4 regions of the Thalassotalea atypica genome follow, and region 3 is predicted to be linked to each of the others. Evidence: predicted binding sites of a transcription regulator. Region 3 holds the regulator's gene; each other region holds the start of a gene.
The links. Region 3 encodes sigma-54, which starts transcription at its own class of promoters, with help from an activator protein. Its sites were predicted from a motif close to GTTGGCACGNNNNTNGNNT; they were not measured.
Positions count from the first base shown of each region.

Region 1 (5,151 bases), 980 kb from region 3:
TTAAGAAATCATTACGTGTTGGAATAGTTGTACTGGGTATTTTTGTCCTAACTGGCTGGCTTAGTCAGAAAGTACCGACTGCATTTGTACCAGGTGAAGATCAGGGCTATGTCTTTTTAAATATTCAATTGCCGGATGCCGCGGCGAGTCAACGGACACAGACATTGATTGAACAAATCACGCCGCTAATTCAAGATGACCCTGCTGTAGAAGATGTTATAACGGTTTCAGGCTTCTCATTGCTTGGTGGCGCTGGTTCAAACAATGGTTTCGGCATCATAATGTTGAAAGATTGGGAAGAACGGACAGCGCCGGACATGGGATTAAGACAAGTGATCCCAAGATTAATGGGCAAGTTGTGGTCTATTCCTGATGCGCAAATTATGATTTTTAATCCACCACCCATCCCTGGGCTTGGCAATAGTTCTGGGTTTGAGTTTAGGCTGCAAGATAGCAGTGGTAAAACGCCAGAGCAGCTTGCACAAGTGATGAATGGACTCATATTTGAAGCCAACCAGCGCCCTGAGTTAATGCGCGTATTCAGCACTTTTAGTGCGAGCGTGCCACAATATCGTTTAGAAGTGGATCGCAATAAAGCAAAAGCACAAGGCGTTGCATTATCTGATATATTCACAACTTTACAGGCTCAGTTGGGCTCATTGTACATTAATGACTTTAGCCAGTTTGGCCGCACGTACCGAGTGACTATTCAAGCGGAAAGTGAATATCGAGCTAAGCCAGAAGACTTGCAGTATTACTATGTGAGAAACAGTGAAGGTGAAATGGTACCCCTTACCACGCTCGCCAAATTAGAGCCAATTCTTGGTCCCACCTCAATTGATCATTTTAACTTGTATCGCAGTGCTAGCATTACCGGTAATGCAGCTGCGGGCTACTCATCAGGTCAAGCAATTGCAGTGATGCAAGAGATAGCGAGTCAATTACCTGATGGCTTTAGTTATGAATGGGCGGGACAGTCTAAACAAGAGCTTGAGGCAGGGGATTTAGCGCCAATACTATTTAGCTTAGCCATTGTCTTTGTTTATTTATTCTTGGTGGCACAATATGAAAGTTGGACGATACCTTTTGCCGTGCTTGCCGCTGTGCCTTTGGCTATTTTTGGTGCTATGGCTACGCTTTATACGATTGGCCTTGCAAATAACATATATGCCCAGGTTGGCTTGATATTGTTAATTGGTCTGTCAACAAAAACCGCGATCCTTATCGTTGAGTTTGCAATAGAACTCAGAAATTCAGGCATGAGTATTGTTGAAGCAGCAGAGAAGGCCGCTAAACTCAGGTTTAGGGCTGTATTGATGACGGCATTGTCATTTGTACTTGGCGTGCTACCGCTTGTTTTTGCTAGTGGCCCTGGAGCTGGAAGTCGTGTGTCATTAGGTTTGACGGTAATGTCAGGTATGTTAGCTGCAACGATATTTGGTACTTTGTTAATTCCATACTTTTATAAGCTTGTACAACAGATGCGTGAAAAAATCAAAAGTGCAGGTTCGTAGCATCAACCTTTTTAGGGGATTAATTTTATGAAAAAAGGCGAAGTTTACTTCGCCTTTTTTGTGTGTGTTTAAAGATCATTGCAAACAAATCACCGTAATCAAATCGTGATTAGACAACTGTTAGTAACCCCAAGGCGCAGCTGGAGCTTCTATCGGTTTAGTTAAATCAAAGTCAACACGAAATTCTCGGCCTTGACGGATCATTCTGTAACTGAATTTCTCGGGGTAAATGAACATTTGCCAAGTATTGCCAGCAGACTGGGGTATGCCCAATTCAACAAACAGTTCTTTTGAGTATTGATCGGCAGGGAAAGATTGCACTTGATCCCAACCTGCATCAAGCGTATGGCCGCCGTACATGGTTGATTTATCATGACTACCATCTTTATGACGATGATCATGCTTTAAAGAGAGTCCTGAGCCTGTTTTTGTGATGATCCACGTTCTTGAGGCGTCTTCACCAACATGAAAAGGGATTTGCAGTTGGCGATCATTACATTTTCTGACATGCATAATCAGCTTTTTATTGGCAAAGCTATCACCTTTGGCATTGTCTATGGCGATTTTACCTTCAAATGCCTTATGACAGAGGTTTTTAATTTGGTTAAAAAAGTTATCGTGGGTGTCAATGGAAACGAGTGGCGCGTGCTCTGTTTGCGCAAAAGCAGCTAATGGTGATGCTAAGCATGTAACTAAAGTAAGTAGTGGAAATTTATTCATTTATGTTCTCCTTTGCCGACAATATACATCAAACTGAAAGACCATGGATATTATTTACTGTAGCGATAAATGCGCATACTCGAATTGGTATATACACTAATAAGTGGTGATATTCGCTACATGTTACTTTCATTTTAAATAAGTAATTGTCCACGATTTCTGTATCTTGTTGATTATATTAAATAATAATATTTGGCACTTTCCTTGATAACAATAAGAAGCTTCTACTCATTTCAAAGGAATAAACAATGAAAGCTTTGTTAATCACTTCTGCAATACTTGCTTCAAGTTCAACTTTGGCTCATGACAACTCTTGTAACGCCGACTTAAATGGCGGCGTATCAATTAATAGTGCGGTGGTTGAATTTAGTAAGAACAATAAACCGCTCTATAAAATAGTTGATGATGAATACTTATTTGTTGACGGGCAAAGCATTGACTTAAACAGCAGTCAGCAAACGCTAGTCTCTGAGTACTCTAAGAATATTAAATCATTGGTACCTGAAATTAAGAATGTTGCTCTAGAAGGCATGGATTTGGCAGTTGATGGGGTCAATTTAGCATTCAATGAATTATTGGGTGAAGGCAATGATTTAGGCCGAGATTTAACAGAATCGCTGAATGATATTCGTGTTGAGTTAAACGAGAATTTGTCGTTGGAAAAAGGTTTATATGTTGATGAAGATGGTTTTACTGGTGAAGATATCTTAGGCGATGATTTTGAAGAAAGAATTGAAGACGTGATGGAAAGTGCTATCAAAGACTCGATGGGTTCGTTATTGATCGCTGTCGGTCAAGAAATGCTGTTCTCTGGTGGTGACATGGATGCCTTTGAGGCGCGAATGGAAACGTTTGGTCAGCAAATTGAACATGAGATGGAATCTCGTGGAGAAGCGTTAGAGCGAGATGCTGATAAACTATGCGAGTCATTGGTTGTGATTGATCAACAAGAAGAACAACTGCGAGCTGAAATTGAAGCATTGGCAGATATCAATATGCTGTCTGTAAAACATACACGTCATGACGAAATTTAATCATAGGTAAGAATATATTGACTCGGGGAGCGTTGCGCTAATTAAGCAACATTCCCCTTGTTGAAAGCCTAACTTCTAAAATAACAACTTCTAGTTAATTAAACCTCCAACTTCCAATAGCTTCTAGGGCGTATGCTAACTGTCAGATAACTTTACCAACATCATGTTTATTATATCTCATAACTTATTAACGTATTGAAATTATTGTAATTAAATCATCTGGCACTGTTCGTGCTTTTTTAGACCGTTCAATTTAACAAGTTGTCCTTAGTTTGTCTTAATCAAAGCTTACAGATTATGTTAAGAGTTGTTTCATAAAAAAATCATTTTTTAAGGAAATTACGATGATAATAAAACGAAAAAAACTACTTTGTTTGGCGTTGGCTTTTTCATTTTCTACTTTGGTTAAGGCGGTTCCTCCTGTTGATGGGCCTCCAGGTTTAAATAAAAAAGGAGATGATTACAGTCATCCATTGGGGAAAAAGCAAAAAGAACTTAGGCAAAAAGCTATACAGGCGAAAATCATTGGCAAAGCACATGGCAAAACACATCAAGTTGCTCGTGGGCAATTTGTAGAACTGGAGCGTGAAGGAGAAGATCTCATCTGGTCTGTATTGGGAGAATTTTCTAATTTTTCTCATAACAATATCGCCCAACCAGGCACCGATAATAATTCCACTATTTGGCGTGAAAATTTCAATCGCGAGCACTATGAAACGATGCTTTTTTCTGAGGAAAAAGGAGCGAACTCAGTAAGGAATTTCTACATTGAATTATCTTCAAATCGATACGCCGTTGACGGCGATGTTACCGATTGGGTCTCTGTGCCAGGAACAGCACAAAGTTATGACGATGATGCTGGAGCTCTAGCGCTATGGTCATTTATCCAGGACTCTGTGGACGGTTGGTATCAAAATCAGATTAATGCAGGTAAGACACCCGAAGAAATAAATGCATATTTAAGCAAATTTGATGTTTGGGATCGTTATGATCACGATGGTGACGGAAACTTTGATGAACCTGATGGCTACATTGACCACTTCCAATCAATTCATGCGGGTGAAGGTGAAGAAGCCGGTGGTGGAGCTCTTGGTAGCGCTGCGATCTGGAGTCACCGCTGGTATGCTCGTTTTCATGTGATAGGTAGCGAGGGGCCAACGGGCAATCTAGCGGGTGGTGTTCAAGTTGGCGACAGTGGCTTTTGGATTGGGGATTACACCATTGAGCCCGAAAATGGTGGTGTTGGCGTGTTTGCACACGAATTTGCTCATGATCTAGGGCTACCTGATTTATACGATACTAGTGGTGGCAGCAACTCTACCGGTTTTTGGAGTTTAATGTCGTCAGGTTCGTGGCTTAGCGATGGAACTAAAGATATAGGCTCAATGCCTGGTCATATGGGCGCATGGGAAAAGCTTCAGTTAGGGTGGCTAAACTATGAAGTTGCTTATGCGGGTCAAAAGTCACAGCATAAGCTGGGGCCAGCAGCGACAAACACCAAGCAAGCGCAAGCACTGATTGTTGTGTTACCGGATAAAGTTGTCGACTCTTTCATTGGCTCACCTTATGCTGGTGATTACTTTTACTACAGTGGATCTGGGAATAATCTCAGCAATACTATGTCAAAAGCGTTCACCCTTGAAGATAACTCTGCATTGTCAGCGAAAGTAAATATTGATATAGAGTCAGATTGGGATTATGCATACCTCATTGTGTCGACAGATGGCGGTCAAAATTGGTCTACTGTTGAAACCAACATTTCGACTAATACAAACCCTAATGCGACTAATTTAGGTAATGGCATTACTGGCTATAGTGGCGGATGGATTGACTTAACTGCTGATTTATCGGCCTACAGCGGTGAGGTCATGTTAGGTTTTAGC
Region 1 is NZ_AP027364.1:1,693,434-1,698,584, forward strand. Features, by position in the region: gene QUE03_RS07800 (efflux RND transporter permease subunit) at 1-1,514, shown strand, start outside; gene QUE03_RS07805 (hypothetical protein) at 1,635-2,234, opposite strand; gene QUE03_RS07810 (DUF2884 family protein) at 2,483-3,268, shown strand; gene QUE03_RS07815 (immune inhibitor A domain-containing protein) at 3,613-5,151, shown strand, end outside.
Region 1: a site for sigma-54 is predicted at 2,426-2,444, ahead of QUE03_RS07810 (DUF2884 family protein). Genes of this name have one in related genera too.

Region 2 (5,151 bases), 130 kb from region 3:
TTTTGACCCACTAGTTGAGTACGTTGGTTAACTGAATCTAAAATACCTGCCATAAAAACCTCTTATAGAACCATGCATCCAAAATTAGGCACAATTCTTGTTTACACTAAATAAGTATGTGACTAAACGACCAAACTTTGACACTTTACTCGTCATTGTTGCTTTATATAAGCATAGACGAGTATTTATTTTTCCCTAATCTGTATATAAAAAATTTATGCGTAAAATAAAGCTTTTTCTAACATTTTTACTTCTACAGGCAAGTTTAGCTCAATTTAGCCATGCGCAAATTTTTGATCATGACTATATAGAAAATTTTGCTAAACAAGCGCTTGAATCATCATTAATTTCTACAGACGATAGACAAATTTCTGTCTCAATCTCTCCAATTGATCCCCGAGTAACTATAAAACCGTGTTTTTCAGAGTTAAGTGCAAATATACCTGAAAATCATAATAGTAGGAATGTAAATGTTGAAATTAGTTGTGCTGATTCGACGCCTTGGAGCTTATATATCCCAGCTAGGGTAAAAATTATGAGCCCTGTAGTAGTGGCGTTGACCGCCATTGATAAAGGCAGCCTATTAACTGGCGACAACATTGGCGTTAAGTTTATTGATGAAAAAAAAATCAGAGGCGAAAAACTCACTTCTACAGTTGAGCTTATCGGTGCAAAAAGTAGACGAAATTTATCTTCAGGCAGTGCCATCTCTCGTAGAAACATATGCGTAGTATGTAAAGGCGACTCTGTTACTATTGAAGCTCATTCTGCTGCTCTAAGCATCAGAACGGCAGGAGTGGCGATGATGAACGGTTATGTGGGCGATAAAATTAAGGTAAAAAATGAACGTTCTGGTAAACTAGTTAACGCTCGGATAAGCGGCTTGAATAGTGTAAAAATTAATTTGTAGTTTTAGTTAAGGTTTACGTCAAAATGCCGATAAAAGGGAAGTAGAATTAAATTTTTGATGTAGGATATTATGATGGCTATAAATATCAACAACTTGGGTAACAACAACCCAATTAACCAGAACTTGAAAAACCAAGCAGAAGCAAAGGCACAAGCACAGCAAACTGCAACGGCTCAGCAACCTAAAGCAAGCCAAGATTCTGTCTCTTTGACGCCACAGGCTCAAAAGATGAGTGAGTTACAAAGTAAAAGTAACCAAGAACCAACAATAAACCAGAAAAAAGTAGATGAACTTAAAAAAGCCATCGAAGCTGGTGAATATAAAATTAACCCTGAAAAACTTGCTGCAAGTATTGCAAAGTTCGAGTTTGATTTAATTTAAAAAGGTAAACCATGAGTGACCAAGGTACTTCAAATCCGTTATTAGAAGAACAATTTAACCTACTTAGCCAATTGGAAAAGTTGTTAGTTCAAGAAAAAGAAGTACTCCAACAGCGTGACTCAGAAGCATTAATTGCGCTTTCTCAGGTAAAAGAGCAACTTTTAGCTGATATTCAGACAAACGATCAAACCATCGCGACCAGCCAAGTATTTATACAACAAAAAAACAGTGGCCAACTATCTGAGCGATTAAACGATGTAGAAAGCTGTTTACAAAGATGTAAAGAGCTTAACGAAGTTAATGGGCAGATAGTTGCTCACTCTCAAGTAGCTATAGAACGTATGAAGTCCGCTTTATTAGAAAGTCGTGATAAATCATCCATGACCTATGACAGCAAAGGCAAAAAGCATGCTGGCCTTAGTAGTTTAGGGATAAAAGCCTAAGCTATACTTAGCCTCATAAAAGCTACTAGGTTTCAATATACAGACAATAAAAAACCGCTCAAATGAGCGGTTTTTTATTGTTTCGATTCTCTTTAATAATTAGCTATTAAACGCAATAACAAATTGCTAGTAATAGGTAACGTCCTTAATTTTCTTGCGCTTTAATGAAGTGATATAAATGTCATAAACCTCTTTGAAATCCATCGATAGTTCTGTCGCGTAGGTATCTCCTACTGGGTAGCTCTTTATCACTTTCGCACCACGAATCACGCCTTGTACTGACGCTTTCAGCTGATCATTATTAATTGCCAAATCAGCCATCGTTGTATTACCCGTTACATGTTGTCCATACACTTGCTCTGCCAATTCAGCGTAGGCCGCCAGTTTTGACGCCTTAACGGCCATCAACATTTTTTGTGTTTGATGTTCAGATTTTTGCAAGCTAATTGGAGCATAACCAACCGCGTGTAATACCGGGTATGAACTTGGCGCCACAGGCTCCCACTCTACATGAGTGTCATAAACAGAAGAGCACGACATTATTGTCGATGCCGCTACCGCTGCCAGCGCAAGTTTTAATTTATTCATTACCACACTCCCAAAAAAATTGGCTTGAACTCAATTTAATGATGCTTTTTATGATTAACAATAAAGCACGATTTATACCAACTAACAGCACTAAACTTGAAAGTTCCCCTTACGCTGGTTCACGATTCTTAAACTTGCATTGCTTCGGCATAAAATATGCTTACTAAGGTATTATCGATTTATTTAGCACCTGATAATTAATCAAGGTGCAAAATAGTAAATCTAAGAAAAGTGAGATATTAAGATGTTTCGGATATTAATTGTTATTTTGCTAGTTAGCACCCACCTATGCGTTAGCGCCCAGTGGTACGAAGTTGAAGGTCGAGCATTCATAGCAAATGGCGATAAACATTCAGCTAGAGCGCTTGCTATGGAAAATGCACTTAAAAAGGCATTACTGGTTGCTGGTGCTTCAGTATCAAGTGTACAGCAGGTAGTCAACGGCTTATTGACAGAAGATCAGCTAAGTGTTCGCGCCAGCGGAACGGTTAATTCAGTTGATATAATTAACGAATCGTTTGACGGTGACTATGTTAATGTCACGGTACGTGCAGATATTTTTCCACAAGAGAAACAATGCTTTGCTGCTGACTACAAAAAGTCGCTCCTGATCACTCGTGCGAATATAATGCATAGAGAGCAAGCCAATATTGGCAAAATTTATAAACTCGATACCGTAATCCCCGACGTACTGAATCAGAAAATATCTCAGCATAGTCGTTTTATTGACGCTCATCTTGTTGCCAAAAACAAAGTTAACTTTTCTCGACTTAACCAGAGCTTTCAAAATGAAGAAATTAGAACACTGACCATGGAACTTGGTCATATGTTTGATAGCCAATACGTTTTATACAGCGAGTTAAATGACATTTCTTTTGGGCAGGAGTCGTTAAACACTTGGCAGTTTTGGCAAGAAGCGCAATTTCAACGCCACTTCTCTACCACACTGTATTTGTACAATAGTGCTAATGGCGAATTTATATTTAGCAAAGAGTACAGTAACAGCGCCCCTTGGCAATTTAAAAAACGTGAAGCCATTGATTTAAATAGCCAAACATTTTGGCAAAGTGAATATGGCCGCATGGTTGATAGAACTGTTGAGCAGGCCATTATTGATATTGATGAAAATGTAATGTGCCAACAGACCCGCGCTAAAATCGTGCAAGTAAATGGCAACCAGATTATGATAAATCTTGGAAAGCAGCACGGCGTGCAAGTGGGTGATGAATTTGCACTATTGCACTTAGACAACTTTATCAGTGACAACGGCAAAAACTACGCAGGATTTAACGTCAGTAATTATTCTGTAAAAGTAACCACAGTCCACGAAATGAATGCCCTTGCCGTTGCCACCGACGAACGCTTACTTGGCAATATCCAAATTAATGACCTTGCCGTAAAAGACTAATAACTATCGATAAAAAATAGAACAGCACCTTTAAATAAGATGCTGTTTTTTTATTTAAAAACTTGATAATATTTTATTCGCTTCAAATACAGGCCCCATAGCTCAGCTGGATAGAGCGGCCCCCTCCTAAGGGGCAGGTCGCAGGTTCGACTCCTGCTGGGGTCGCCATAAAAATCAATAGCTTAGCAACAAAACAGTCTATTTTAAATTCACAATAAGTTTTATATGTAGCATATTTGTAGCAAAATCAAATTGATTTTTGATAAGTGTATCTGGCCTTACCGTAGTAATATTTTGATGTTTCTTGAGCTACTGATATCTAACGGTATATTCTATATTCATTTTAAGGGGAACGCTGCGGAGTTTGCGGCTTCAAACTAAAACCAATAAAAGTGTCGATTAAAAAGCTAATTGATACTTGTATTAAACAGCTCACAAAGTGAGAACAGATAACTATGTTAGTGGTGTAACCTAGTTCAATTCGTTTATTCTTTATAAGTGATAAAATCGAAATAACAAACTATTTCGATTTACTTAATTAACATTAATCGGTATTAATAAACCTCTCTTGGAACCACCTTTCCTTATCCTTTCTATAAGCGCCGTGACCAAATTTTTTGTCTAAAGCGTTTTCATCACAACTAAACTTCATTAGTATGAATTTAATCTTAAGAGAATCTTCAGCGTCACACTTTAGAAAAAAAATACTTGGAAGAGTAAAAAAAGTATAAGGCATTGATATGATCGTTAAAATAAAAAGGTCTAAAACAGACTTGATCGAATACTTAGGTTCGCTTTCTTTTTTACTAATTGTAGGTATTTGTCTCATTGGAATGAGTGTTTTTAAGATTAATTTAATAATTGAGTCATTAGGAAATAAGAATCGCTCATTAATTTTAATCAAATATAGTTCGACCAAATTAACGTATGGTTTTAGTATTTTCAAATATTTACTAGGGCTAATTGATGGCTCAAAATTTCTTAAAAAATCAGCTTTAAACAAACCCGAAAAGTAAATAAAACTCATCGGTTCCAATCTCATTAAGCCGGTCAATCCATGCATGCCTAGCTTAGCAAGTTTATAATTACTAAACTTATTAATAACTTTTGACTCATTAGTTTGATTTGGTGAATGAAAGCTTGCGAAATTATCACCTAAAATGAATTCGTAAAACTGCTTGTGTGGAAAATAAAAGTTTTGAGAGCCAGAGGCTGGGTCAGGAACTAACAAACCGTTAGACCTCACTTCAGAGCCAATTTTTTCCGCCACTTCACGCTCAGTTTCATTTTTTTCAATTTTATCTAAATTAAGCTGTGTAACGGCTTGCCTCAACTTTTGAGGAGAATCACTGCGCAAGAACACTTTATCAAAGTCTTTTATTACTTTCTCTGTTACATTGTCAATATCTATTGCTGAAATT
Region 2 is NZ_AP027364.1:849,025-854,175, reverse strand. Features, by position in the region: gene QUE03_RS03975 (chemotaxis protein) at 1-53, opposite strand, end outside; gene flgA (flagellar basal body P-ring formation chaperone FlgA) at 218-910, shown strand; gene flgM (flagellar biosynthesis anti-sigma factor FlgM) at 980-1,291, shown strand; gene QUE03_RS03960 (flagella synthesis protein FlgN) at 1,303-1,734, shown strand; gene QUE03_RS03955 (LPP20 family lipoprotein) at 1,861-2,322, opposite strand; gene QUE03_RS03950 (flagella assembly protein FlgT) at 2,567-3,730, shown strand; tRNA gene QUE03_RS03945 (tRNA-Arg) at 3,822-3,898, shown strand; gene QUE03_RS03940 (NACHT domain-containing protein) at 4,275-5,151, opposite strand, start outside.
Region 2: a site for sigma-54 is predicted at 2,386-2,404, ahead of QUE03_RS03955 (LPP20 family lipoprotein). Genes of this name have one in related genera too.

Region 3 (5,151 bases):
TCCAAAGCGCAACTACCGAGGCAATAAGAATCGCCCATATCAAGCCATTTAAAAAACCAACGGCCAGCTCTTTATAAAGTAGAGCCCGTGAATTACTGTCTCCAACATGACCCAATGCCATGCCACGAATCACCAGTGTTAGTGTTTGATTGCCGGCAACGCCTCCCATACTGGGCACCAGTGAATTAAGAACGGCTAGTATCGCTAATTGGCTGAACAGTCCTTCAAACATGCTGGTAACTGCTACCGCCAGCAAAGCCGTGATTAAATTAACGCCAAGCCAAATAGAACGTTGTTGAGTGCTTTTAACAACTGGGGCAAAAGTATCTGCTTCATCGTCTAAACCGGCCATACTCATCATCGAGTGCTCTGCTTCTTCACGGATTATATCGATAACATCGTCAATGGTAATACGACCAAGTAATCTTCCGTCACTATCTACAACCGGCGCCGAAATTAAATCATGGCGTTCAAACAACTGGGCGACATCGGTTTCATCCATTTCAGGCGGTATTGCTTCAATGTCAGCATCAATCAAGCTGGAAACAACTTGCTCAGATTTTGACGTAACGATGGAAGCCAAGCTTACTGCACCGATGAAGCGATCGTGTCTATCTACAACATAGAAAGAATCTGTGGCTTCAGGCAGTTCACCTTTTAAACGTAAATACCGTAAAACAACATCGACAGAAACATCTGGGCGAATCGTAATGGTATCGGTGTTCATGATACCGCCCGCGGTATCTTCCTCAAATGCCAGTGCCATTTCAACGCGGGATCGGTCTTGCGTATCCATGGAGTTAATAACTTCCTGATAGACCGCGTCAGGTAGTGTTCTTAATACTTCAGCTAAATCATCAACGTCCATGCCTTCGGCAACCGCAGCGACCTTTTCTGGACGCATGCTTTTTAAGATCCCTTTGCGAACTTCTTCACTAAGTTCTTCTAATACTTCACCATGATGATCAGGATCGATTAACTGCCATAAAACCGATCGGCTTTTAGCTGTCGAAGATTCAAGAATAAGGGCAATATCAAAGGGCGGTAATTTCTGAAGCAATTTACGCACATAGACAAACATTCCGCTACCAAGTGCTTCATTGACTTGTAGCAGACGTTGCTGATTGTATTCTTGTTCTGAAATTTCCGGCATAAATCACCCTGTACCGTAATAGATCGTCCCTATTGAAATAGGCATATCTATTAACATTTGAAACGATAAGTGTGGAATTTGAGCGTTTAACGCAATAAAGCTGTTCTAAAAAACCAGGAGAGAATACGTCAAAGCTTAATGCAAGTGTATCTTAAATAAGTGGTTTTTTACAGTAGTTATTTTTGTGCTGGAAGGTGTTTTATTCAGCCTCATCAAACTTTTCATTGATTAGCTGACAAATACTTTCACAGGCTAATTGAGCATCTTCACCTGTAGCAATAACTGTGACTTTTTTACCTTGTGCGCCAGCCAATAACATCAGCGCCATAATACTTGTCGCATCAGCATTATTGCCTTCAAGCTCAAGGTGCACTTTCGAGGAGAAATTTTGGCTTAACTGAACCAATTTTGTTGCGGCTCTGGCATGCAGCCCCAGCTTATTGGCTATAGTGACTTCTTTCTTGACTTGCGTCATGTAAGCTAACTCGACTTAACATTAAGATCACGATGGCGAGATTGAATGTCTTCGCGTTCCTTTCGGAAATTATTTGCTAGTAGTTCAGCAATATAAACCGAACGATGCTTTCCACCGGTGCACCCTATAGCGATAGTGACATAACTGCGATTATTTCGCTCAAGATGTGGCAACCACGTCATTAAAAAACTATTTATTTGCCAGACAAATTTAGTCACGATAGGCTCTCTATCAAGAAAATCTTTAACAGGTTGATCAAGTCCGGTTTGTCCCTTTAGCTCTTTATCCCAAAACGGATTAGGTAGAAAGCGGGCATCAAAAACGTAGTCAGCATCCTGTGGAATACCATGTTTAAAACCAAACGATTCAAACACTAACACCATAGCACCAGTTTTCTTGCCTAAAATTCGCTCACGGACAAGGTCTGATAATTGATGTGGAGATAATTGGCTAGTGTTGATGTATAAATCGGCGCGTGTTGCGATCGGCTCAAGCAGCTTCTTTTCCAAAGATATTGCTTGATCAAGTGCCATATTTTTTCTGATTAACGGGTGTAAGCGTCTTGTTTCACTGAAACGACGAATAAGATCACTGTCATTAGCGTCAAGGTACAATATGGTCAGTTCAACCGCTGACGGCAAATACTCAATGATTTCTTTAATATCATTAGGATCAGCAGGTAAATTACGAACATCAAGACTGACGGCTACGGTATCATATTCATTGATAACGGTATGTGTAAGTGCTGGGAGTAGATTAACAGGAATATTATCAACGCAATAATAACCTAAATCTTCTAGAACTCTAAGTGCGACAGATTTCCCTGAACCTGAGCGACCACTAAGAATAATCAGTTTCATGTAATTTCACTCGTATTTGAAATCAGTTCAAATAACGCTTCATTTGAGGAGCTTTTTCTAATTTGTTTACAGAGTTTTTTATTACTTAAAAGCCGAGCAATACTTTGTAATGTAGATAAATGTTCTTTACAACAATCTTCTGGGACAAACAGAGCAACAAAAATATCCACAGCGCGATTATCTATCGCATCAAAACTCAATGCTTGTTCCGTGGTTAAAAACACCGCAATAACTTGAGAGGTTTTGCTCAACCGTCCATGAGGTATAGCGATACCATTGCCAATACCTGTACTGCCCATCTTTTCTCGTTCCATCAGGCTTTCAAGCAGCTCAAATTTAGTGTGTTCTGGGATTTTATTGGTAGCAATACTACAAATATGTTCAAGAATTCGTTTTTTGCTATTGAGTGGAACTGCACATTGAGTGCAGTCCACAGTTAAGATATCTTGCAACTTCATGATTAATGTTGTGTGATTTTGCCTTTATATTTTAGAATTTGGCGATCTAATTTATCGATAAGTCCATCAATTGAAGCATACATGTCGTGATTATCAGCTTTTGCATGAACCTCACTCCCGTTTAAATGAACGGTCGCTTCCGCAACTTGATTTAGTTTTTCTACAGTTAAAACAACATAGACGTTATTAATGTGGTCAAAATGTCGCTCTAATTTAGCGAACTTAGAGTTAACATACTCACGCATTGATTGAGTGATTTCGACGTGGTGACCTGTAAGATTAATTTGCATAAGCGGAAATCCTTATGTTGTTGAATAAAGGCTTAAAGTAAGCTCTTTCTTTGGTTAGATGGAGGAATAGACAAAGATTCTCGATATTTGGCTATCGTTCTTCTGGCAACATTAATACCTTGTTCTGCAAGCAGCTCTGCCATTTTACTATCGCTCAATGGTTTAGCCGGCGTTTCTGCCGAGACGAGTTTCTTGATTAAAGCTCTTATTGCCGTCGATGAACATTCTCCTCCGTTTTCGGTACTTACGTGACTTGAGAAGAAGTATTTAAGTTCAAAAATCCCTCTCGGAGTGTGCATGTATTTTTGTGTAGTTACACGGGAAATTGTTGATTCATGCATATCAACAGCTTCAGCGATATCGTTAAGCACCATAGGACGCATTGCCTCTGGGCCATACTCAAAAAAACCTTGCTGACGTTGGACAATACAATTTGATACTTTCAATAATGTATCGTTTCTACTTTCTAAACTTTTAATAAACCACTTAGCTTCTTGGAGGTTTGAACGGATGAATTGGTTATCATCTGAAGACTTCATGGTTTTAGTTAATGCTGCATATTGCTGGTTAATGGACAAACGCGGTGCAGTACTTGGATTTAATTCAACAACCCAACGACCATTTTTCTTTTCAACAGATACATCAGGAATTACGTATTGGTCATCGCCTTGTACAATTGCATCACCAGGGCGAGGGTTTAACGTTTGAATCAAACGCAAAGCTTCTCGAAGCTGTTCTTCCTTCAAACGAGCCTTACGCATAATCTGACGATAGTCGCGATTGCCAAGTAAATCAATATGTTCTTTAATTATCAATTTCGCATCGCTAAGGTACGGCGTATTTTCGTCAAACTGATTTAATTGAATGGTCAAACACTCAGCTATTGTGCGCGCTGCAACCCCAATAGGGTCAAACATATTGATACGTTTTAATACCGCTTCAACTTCGTCAAGTTCTAAACCTTCAGTGCCTACGCTCTCCAACACTTCTTCGCTTGATACTGTCAAATAGCCTGCATCATCCACCGCATCAATAATGGCTGTAGCTATTGCTGAATCAGTTTCTGAAAAAGGGGTTAAATCCATTTGCCAACGTAAATGGTCTTGGATTGACTCGCTCGTTTCACCTTGGTAGGTAAAATCTTCTGAAGGGGCTGAAACACCGCCACTGGACACGCCGGCACTAAAACTGTCATCCCAAGTAGAGTCTACACTTAGCTCTTCAGGGATGTCGTTTTTTTCCATGACTTCTGTCGTACTGACTTCGTCATTGGTTGGTGTTGAATCTTCACTACCGTCTAACTGTGGAGCTTGTTCATTTTCCGCACTAGCAGAGTAAGACGCTTCTTCAATAGATGTGTCTTTTTCGTCTTGAGTTGACGGTACTGATTCATCCACTTCTAACAATGGATTGCTTTCCAATGCTTCTTGGATTTCTTGTTGCAAATCTAATGTCGACAATTGCAAAAGCTTTATCGCTTGTTGCAACTGTGGCGTCATTGTTAGTTGCTGTCCTATGCGGAGTTGCAGTGATGGGCGCATCTACGTTTATTGATTTCCTATTGTTGTAATCACGTTGCTAAGCACACTATTACTATAGCGTGAATTGTTCACCAAGGTACACATCCCTGACATGTTGATTCGCTAGAATTTGATCCGAATCACCTTCTGCAATAAGTTCACCATGACTAACTATATATGCATGCTCACAAACATCTAATGTTTCACGTACATTGTGGTCTGTGATCAAAATACCTATGCCACGATTTTTTAAGTGTAAAATGATTTTTTTAATATCGCCAACCGAAATTGGATCTACACCAGCAAATGGCTCATCCAATAAAATAAATTGAGGATCGGCAGCCAATGCCCTAGCTATTTCAACACGGCGTCGTTCACCACCCGATAAACTCATG
Region 3 is NZ_AP027364.1:715,590-720,740, reverse strand. Features, by position in the region: gene mgtE (magnesium transporter) at 1-1,153, opposite strand, end outside; gene QUE03_RS03340 (HPr family phosphocarrier protein) at 1,353-1,628, opposite strand; gene rapZ (RNase adapter RapZ) at 1,634-2,488, opposite strand; gene ptsN (PTS IIA-like nitrogen regulatory protein PtsN) at 2,485-2,946, opposite strand; gene hpf (ribosome hibernation promoting factor) at 2,949-3,236, opposite strand; gene QUE03_RS03320 (RNA polymerase factor sigma-54) at 3,269-4,777, opposite strand; gene lptB (LPS export ABC transporter ATP-binding protein) at 4,830-5,151, opposite strand, start outside.

Region 4 (5,151 bases), 1.5 Mb from region 3:
GACTAAAGTCAATCATGATCTTAGTATTCAAGTTTGCATTCTTAAGTTGTGTGGTGACATCAGTAACGCTATCAGCATCGTAATTAGTCGTCTTACCACCACGTAAAATGATGTGACAATCTGAGTTACCGGCGGTTTCAACAATTGCAGAATGACCATATTTAGTTACTGATAAAAAATGGTGTGAAGCACTAGCAGCTCCGATGGCGTCAATTGCAACTTTAATGGTACCGTCAGTGCCATTTTTAAAGCCAACTGGACAAGATAAACCAGATGCTAACTCACGATGAACTTGAGATTCTGTTGTTCGAGCGCCAATGGCTCCCCAACACATAAAATCCGCCATGTACTGAGGCGTGATCATATCTAAAAATTCGCCTGCGGTGGGTAATCCCAAGTCGTTAAGGTCGAGTAATAATTTGCGACCCATCCGCAAGCCATCATTAAGTTTAAAGCTATTATCCAGATATGGATCGTTAATTAATCCTTTCCAACCAACCGTTGTGCGTGGTTTTTCAAAATAAACACGCATAACAATTTCGAGATTATCTTTAAACTTCTCGCGCATTTCTACCAGCTTCTGGCCATATTCGATAGCCGCATTGGTATCATGAATAGAGCAAGGACCTATTACCACCAATAAGCGCTTATCCTCACCGTTTAATATATTGTGTATTGCATTGCGTCCAGCAACGACCGAACCCGACGCTTTTTCAGTGGCAGGAAATCGTTCTATAAGAGCCACAGGAGGAAGTAATTCTTTGATTTTACTGATGCGAACGTCGTCGGTTTGATAACTCATGAAAACTCTCTTTTACTACATTTAATTAATTTATATTTACTTCTAGACACCTAGATGACTAAACCCAAAGCTAATCTAACAAGGATATTTTGCGATTACCAACATATATTGAGAAAAAACGGTATAATTTAAGGATTACAAACTTCTCTGTTGTTTTAAAACAACATTACCAAGTATATTACGTCAACCAAAGGATACAGAGTTTTTATGAATGCAATTGATCCTACTCTTCCTCTCATTGATTTACACCGTCATTTAGACGGTAATATCCGACCGTCAACTGTGTGGGAGTTGGCTCAAGAAAATGAAATAACATTACCCGAATCTTCATTCGAACAGTTTTTACCACATATTCAAATACAGCGCAGTGAACCTGATCTTATGGCTTTTTTAGCCAAGCTGGATTGGGGCGTTAACGTACTAAAATCATTAGATAATTGCCGTCGCATTGCTTATGAAAATGTCGAAGATGCGCATAGTGCAGGCCTAGATTATGCGGAATTGCGTTTTTCACCCTATTATATGTCAAAGGCCTTTAATCTTCCTGTAGCCGATGTTGTTGAAGCGGTAATCGACGGTATTAATGCTGGCCAGAAAGACTTTCCCGTTAAAATCAATTTGATTGGAATTTTGTCTAGAACATTTGGTTTAGCTCATTGCACTAATGAATTAAATGGCATACTAGCCCATAAGCAGCACATAACTGCCCTTGACTTGGCGGGCGACGAAGTTAATTTTCCTGCCGAGTTGTTTGAAGACCTATTCACTAAAGCCAGACATAACAATTTTCGTATTACGGTACATGCAGGTGAAGCCGCGGGCCCAGAGAGTGTATGGAAGGCAATAAAGTTGCTTGGAGCCGAACGAATTGGTCATGGCGTAAAAAGTTGTCAAGATCCTTATTTACTTGACCATATGGTCAGTTATAATATTGGTGTTGAATCATGTTTAACCTCAAATTACCAAACAGGTACGGTTACTGATTTGTCTAAACACCCTTTAACTACGTTCTTAGAAAAAGGCGTTCAAGTGTGTTTAAACACTGATGATCCCGCAGTATCAGGAATAGAATTAAAACATGAGTTTGATGTAGCAAAGCACAAATTAAATCTGAACGAAGCGCAATTTAAGCAATTGCAACTCAATGCACTAAACATGAGCTTCTTATCAGATAGTGAGAAAAAAGCTTTGTTAGATAAGTAACATAGTCAAATAAATGGAGGCAGTATGACTGAAGTACTTCTAGCCTTAGCAACGGGTGCTATAGTAGGTTTAATTTTTTCAATACTTAAATTACCTATTCCAGCGCCACCAGTTTTATCCGGCATCGCGGGCATTTTCGGTATTTATATCGGCGCCGTCGGTTATAATTGGATTATCGAAAGATTTTTTAGCTAAACTATAATAAACAACTCTCAGTAAAACATCCTTGATAGCAGGTTTATCTGGCTTGAAACTTACTGAAACCTAAACAAAAAAGGTTTTATTAATGACAACTCCACATATTGAAGCAGCAGCAGGTGATTTTGCAGAAACGGTATTAATGCCAGGTGATCCGCTGCGCGCTAAATTTATTGCTGAAAATTTTCTTGAAGACGCTAAATGTGTCACTCGCGTAAGAAACATGTACGGCTATACGGGTACCTATAAAGGTAAGCGCATTTCAGTGATGGGCTCAGGCATGGGTGTTCCATCCATTTCAATCTACGCTACTGAACTTTATAAAGAATATGGCGTGGAAAATATTATTCGCATCGGCTCTTGTGGCGCTGTGCGTGATGACATAAAAGTTCGTGATATTATTGTTGGTATGGCGGCTAGCACAGACTCAAATGTAAACCGTAGTCGATTCAATAACTTTGATTTTGCTGCATGTGCTGACTTTTCATTATTGAAAAGTGTTGTAGATACTGCCGAAAAAATGGAATTAAAAGTCAATGTTGGGAATATTTTCACTGCAGATTTATTCTACACCCCACAACCTGAGATGTTCAGCTTAATGGAGAGTCGTGGTATTTTGGCAGTTGAAATGGAAGCTGCTGGTCTATATGGCGTAGCTGCTGAATTGGGTAAAAAGGCACTAACAGTATTAACAGTAAGTGACCATATAAAAACTGGTGAACAAACTACCGCCGATGAGCGTGAAAATACCTTTAAAGAAATGATGGAGCTGACGTTAGAGAGTATTATCTAAACGCTTGTTTTCTAATTTCAATAAGCAAGTTCAGTAATAATACTGGGCTTGCTCCCCTTCCTTTAAGTACTTTACGCTATCTTTAGGCATGGTAATTGCTAGTATTACTGAAGATATATAATTGTAGAGAATCCTTATCATGCAAAAGTTAAAGCGCTATAGTGTATTTTTTGCTTTACCAATGCTTTTATCTGCCTGTTCTACGACATGGCTGAGTCAATTTACTTGGTGTGAATCAAGCCAACAGTATGACAATCAGTGCCCAGACGAACATAACGTTACCGACAAAAAAGTAGTAGCCTCAACCCTGTTTACGCCTGCGGTAAACTTTCAAACATTAGGTGAATACACAGAACAGATGGTGCATGAGCTAAACAAAAGACTTAGCGTTCAGCATATCTCTGGGATAATTGCAGTCCCACCATTCTTATCGTTAGCAGACGAATTACCAAATCAACAAGCAATGACTCGAGACTTGCCAGAATTTTTTATCGCTGATCTCCAAAACATTGGTTTTCCAGTTGCTGAGTATCAGTTAACGCATGATAGCATTAATTCTCATGAAGACTTTAACGAGCTTGTTGAGTCGTTAAAGTTTAGTCAAAAATTTGGCTATCTATTAAAAGGTACGATTAGAACAAGCGATATTGGCGTTATGCTTTATGTAAAAGTAATCGATTTAAATTCCGAACTTGTTGTTGCTTCAACATCAAAGTTAATACCACAGTATTTAATCGCAAAATTAGTAAAATAATCTCTTACTTTGCAGTTAAAGTTAAGAATTAAGATATACAAGGTTTAAGTATGAAATTAACGATTGCTATCTCATTATCATTATTTGCATTAGGTTGCTCTCAAACACCCTACGAGGATGTTTCATCAACAACGTTAGTTGAGGCAAACCAAGATCAAACGTTAACAATTCATGACCACGTCACTCGAATTGGAAATAAGCTCTTCAAATCTTCTAAACATATTAAATTGAAGCAAGGTGTCGCTATTGGCACATTCATTCCAATTAATAAGTTAAACGGCAACTCTTTGCCTAGCGATGACTTCCTGGGACACCAAATACAGGAAAGCTTTGTCACCGTTGGGACTCAAGCTGGGCTAAATATAATCGAATTCAAAACTACACCTGCAATTACATTCAAAGAAAACCACGATCTTATGCTGTCACGTGATGCCAAACGTGTAGATGAATCCATCAATGCACAGTACTTCTTAACCGGTACTTACACAGAGCAAGAACACAGTTATATCGTCAATGCGCGTATTATCGACTTAGAAACCAAAACAGTTGTTGCAGCGGCTACTGACTACATACCATTAAACGTATTATTCAAGAGCCAAAAAACATCAATAAAACATGAAATGCTATATAGAAAAGCGTATTAAGGAATAACCATGAAAAAAATAGCCTCCCTAGTCTTCGCTTCTCTGACCACAAGTTTGTTGGCATCATGTTCGAACATTCAAGAAGAGCAGCTTAGCCACGACGTGATGAGTGCAACAGATCTAATGCGGGATGGGATATACCAGTTCCCTAAACAAGTAAGTACAGATAAGTCCGTCCAGGAGCATTTTAATAGTGACCCCTTACCAAAAAACATAAATTTTTATGTTCGTGGATTAATGCAAGACTTAGTTGCAAACCTACAACACGTTGAAAATGAAACGCCAGTTATCGTTACTAGCTTTATATATTTGGATGGACCCGAAGATAAATCAAGCCTATTAGGTAATCAATTATCACAGAGCCTTTTACATGAGATCTACAAAGCGGGAATACCTGTATTAGATCACAAAGTGACAGATTATATTCGCGTTACAGAAGATGGCGACTTTATTTACACCAAGAATTTTTTGGAATTAAGCCCTAAGTTGAACATCAAATATGTGTTTACGGGCAATTTGGTAAAACATCAAGGTGGATATTTAGTTAACGCACGAGTGGTTGGTATGTCACAAAAGAACATCGTTTCTTCTGCCCAAGGGTTTATTCCTGCCGATGTTGCTAATGCTTTATTAAACAGTAAAACAGTAATAGAAAAATCTGAAGTACCTATTGTACAAGGCTAAATTAGCAAGCTTGTAAACTTATTACCCACTAATAAAAAACGACTCCATATGGAGTCGTTTTTAGTTTCTGTGT
Region 4 is NZ_AP027364.1:2,189,043-2,194,193, forward strand. Features, by position in the region: gene aroG (3-deoxy-7-phosphoheptulonate synthase AroG) at 1-802, opposite strand, end outside; gene add (adenosine deaminase) at 1,010-2,005, shown strand; gene QUE03_RS10175 (XapX domain-containing protein) at 2,030-2,200, shown strand; gene deoD (purine-nucleoside phosphorylase) at 2,292-2,996, shown strand; gene QUE03_RS10185 (FlgO family outer membrane protein) at 3,136-3,750, shown strand; gene QUE03_RS10190 (FlgO family outer membrane protein) at 3,801-4,394, shown strand; gene QUE03_RS10195 (FlgO family outer membrane protein) at 4,404-5,078, shown strand.
Region 4: a site for sigma-54 is predicted at 3,079-3,097, ahead of QUE03_RS10185 (FlgO family outer membrane protein). Genes of this name have one in related genera too.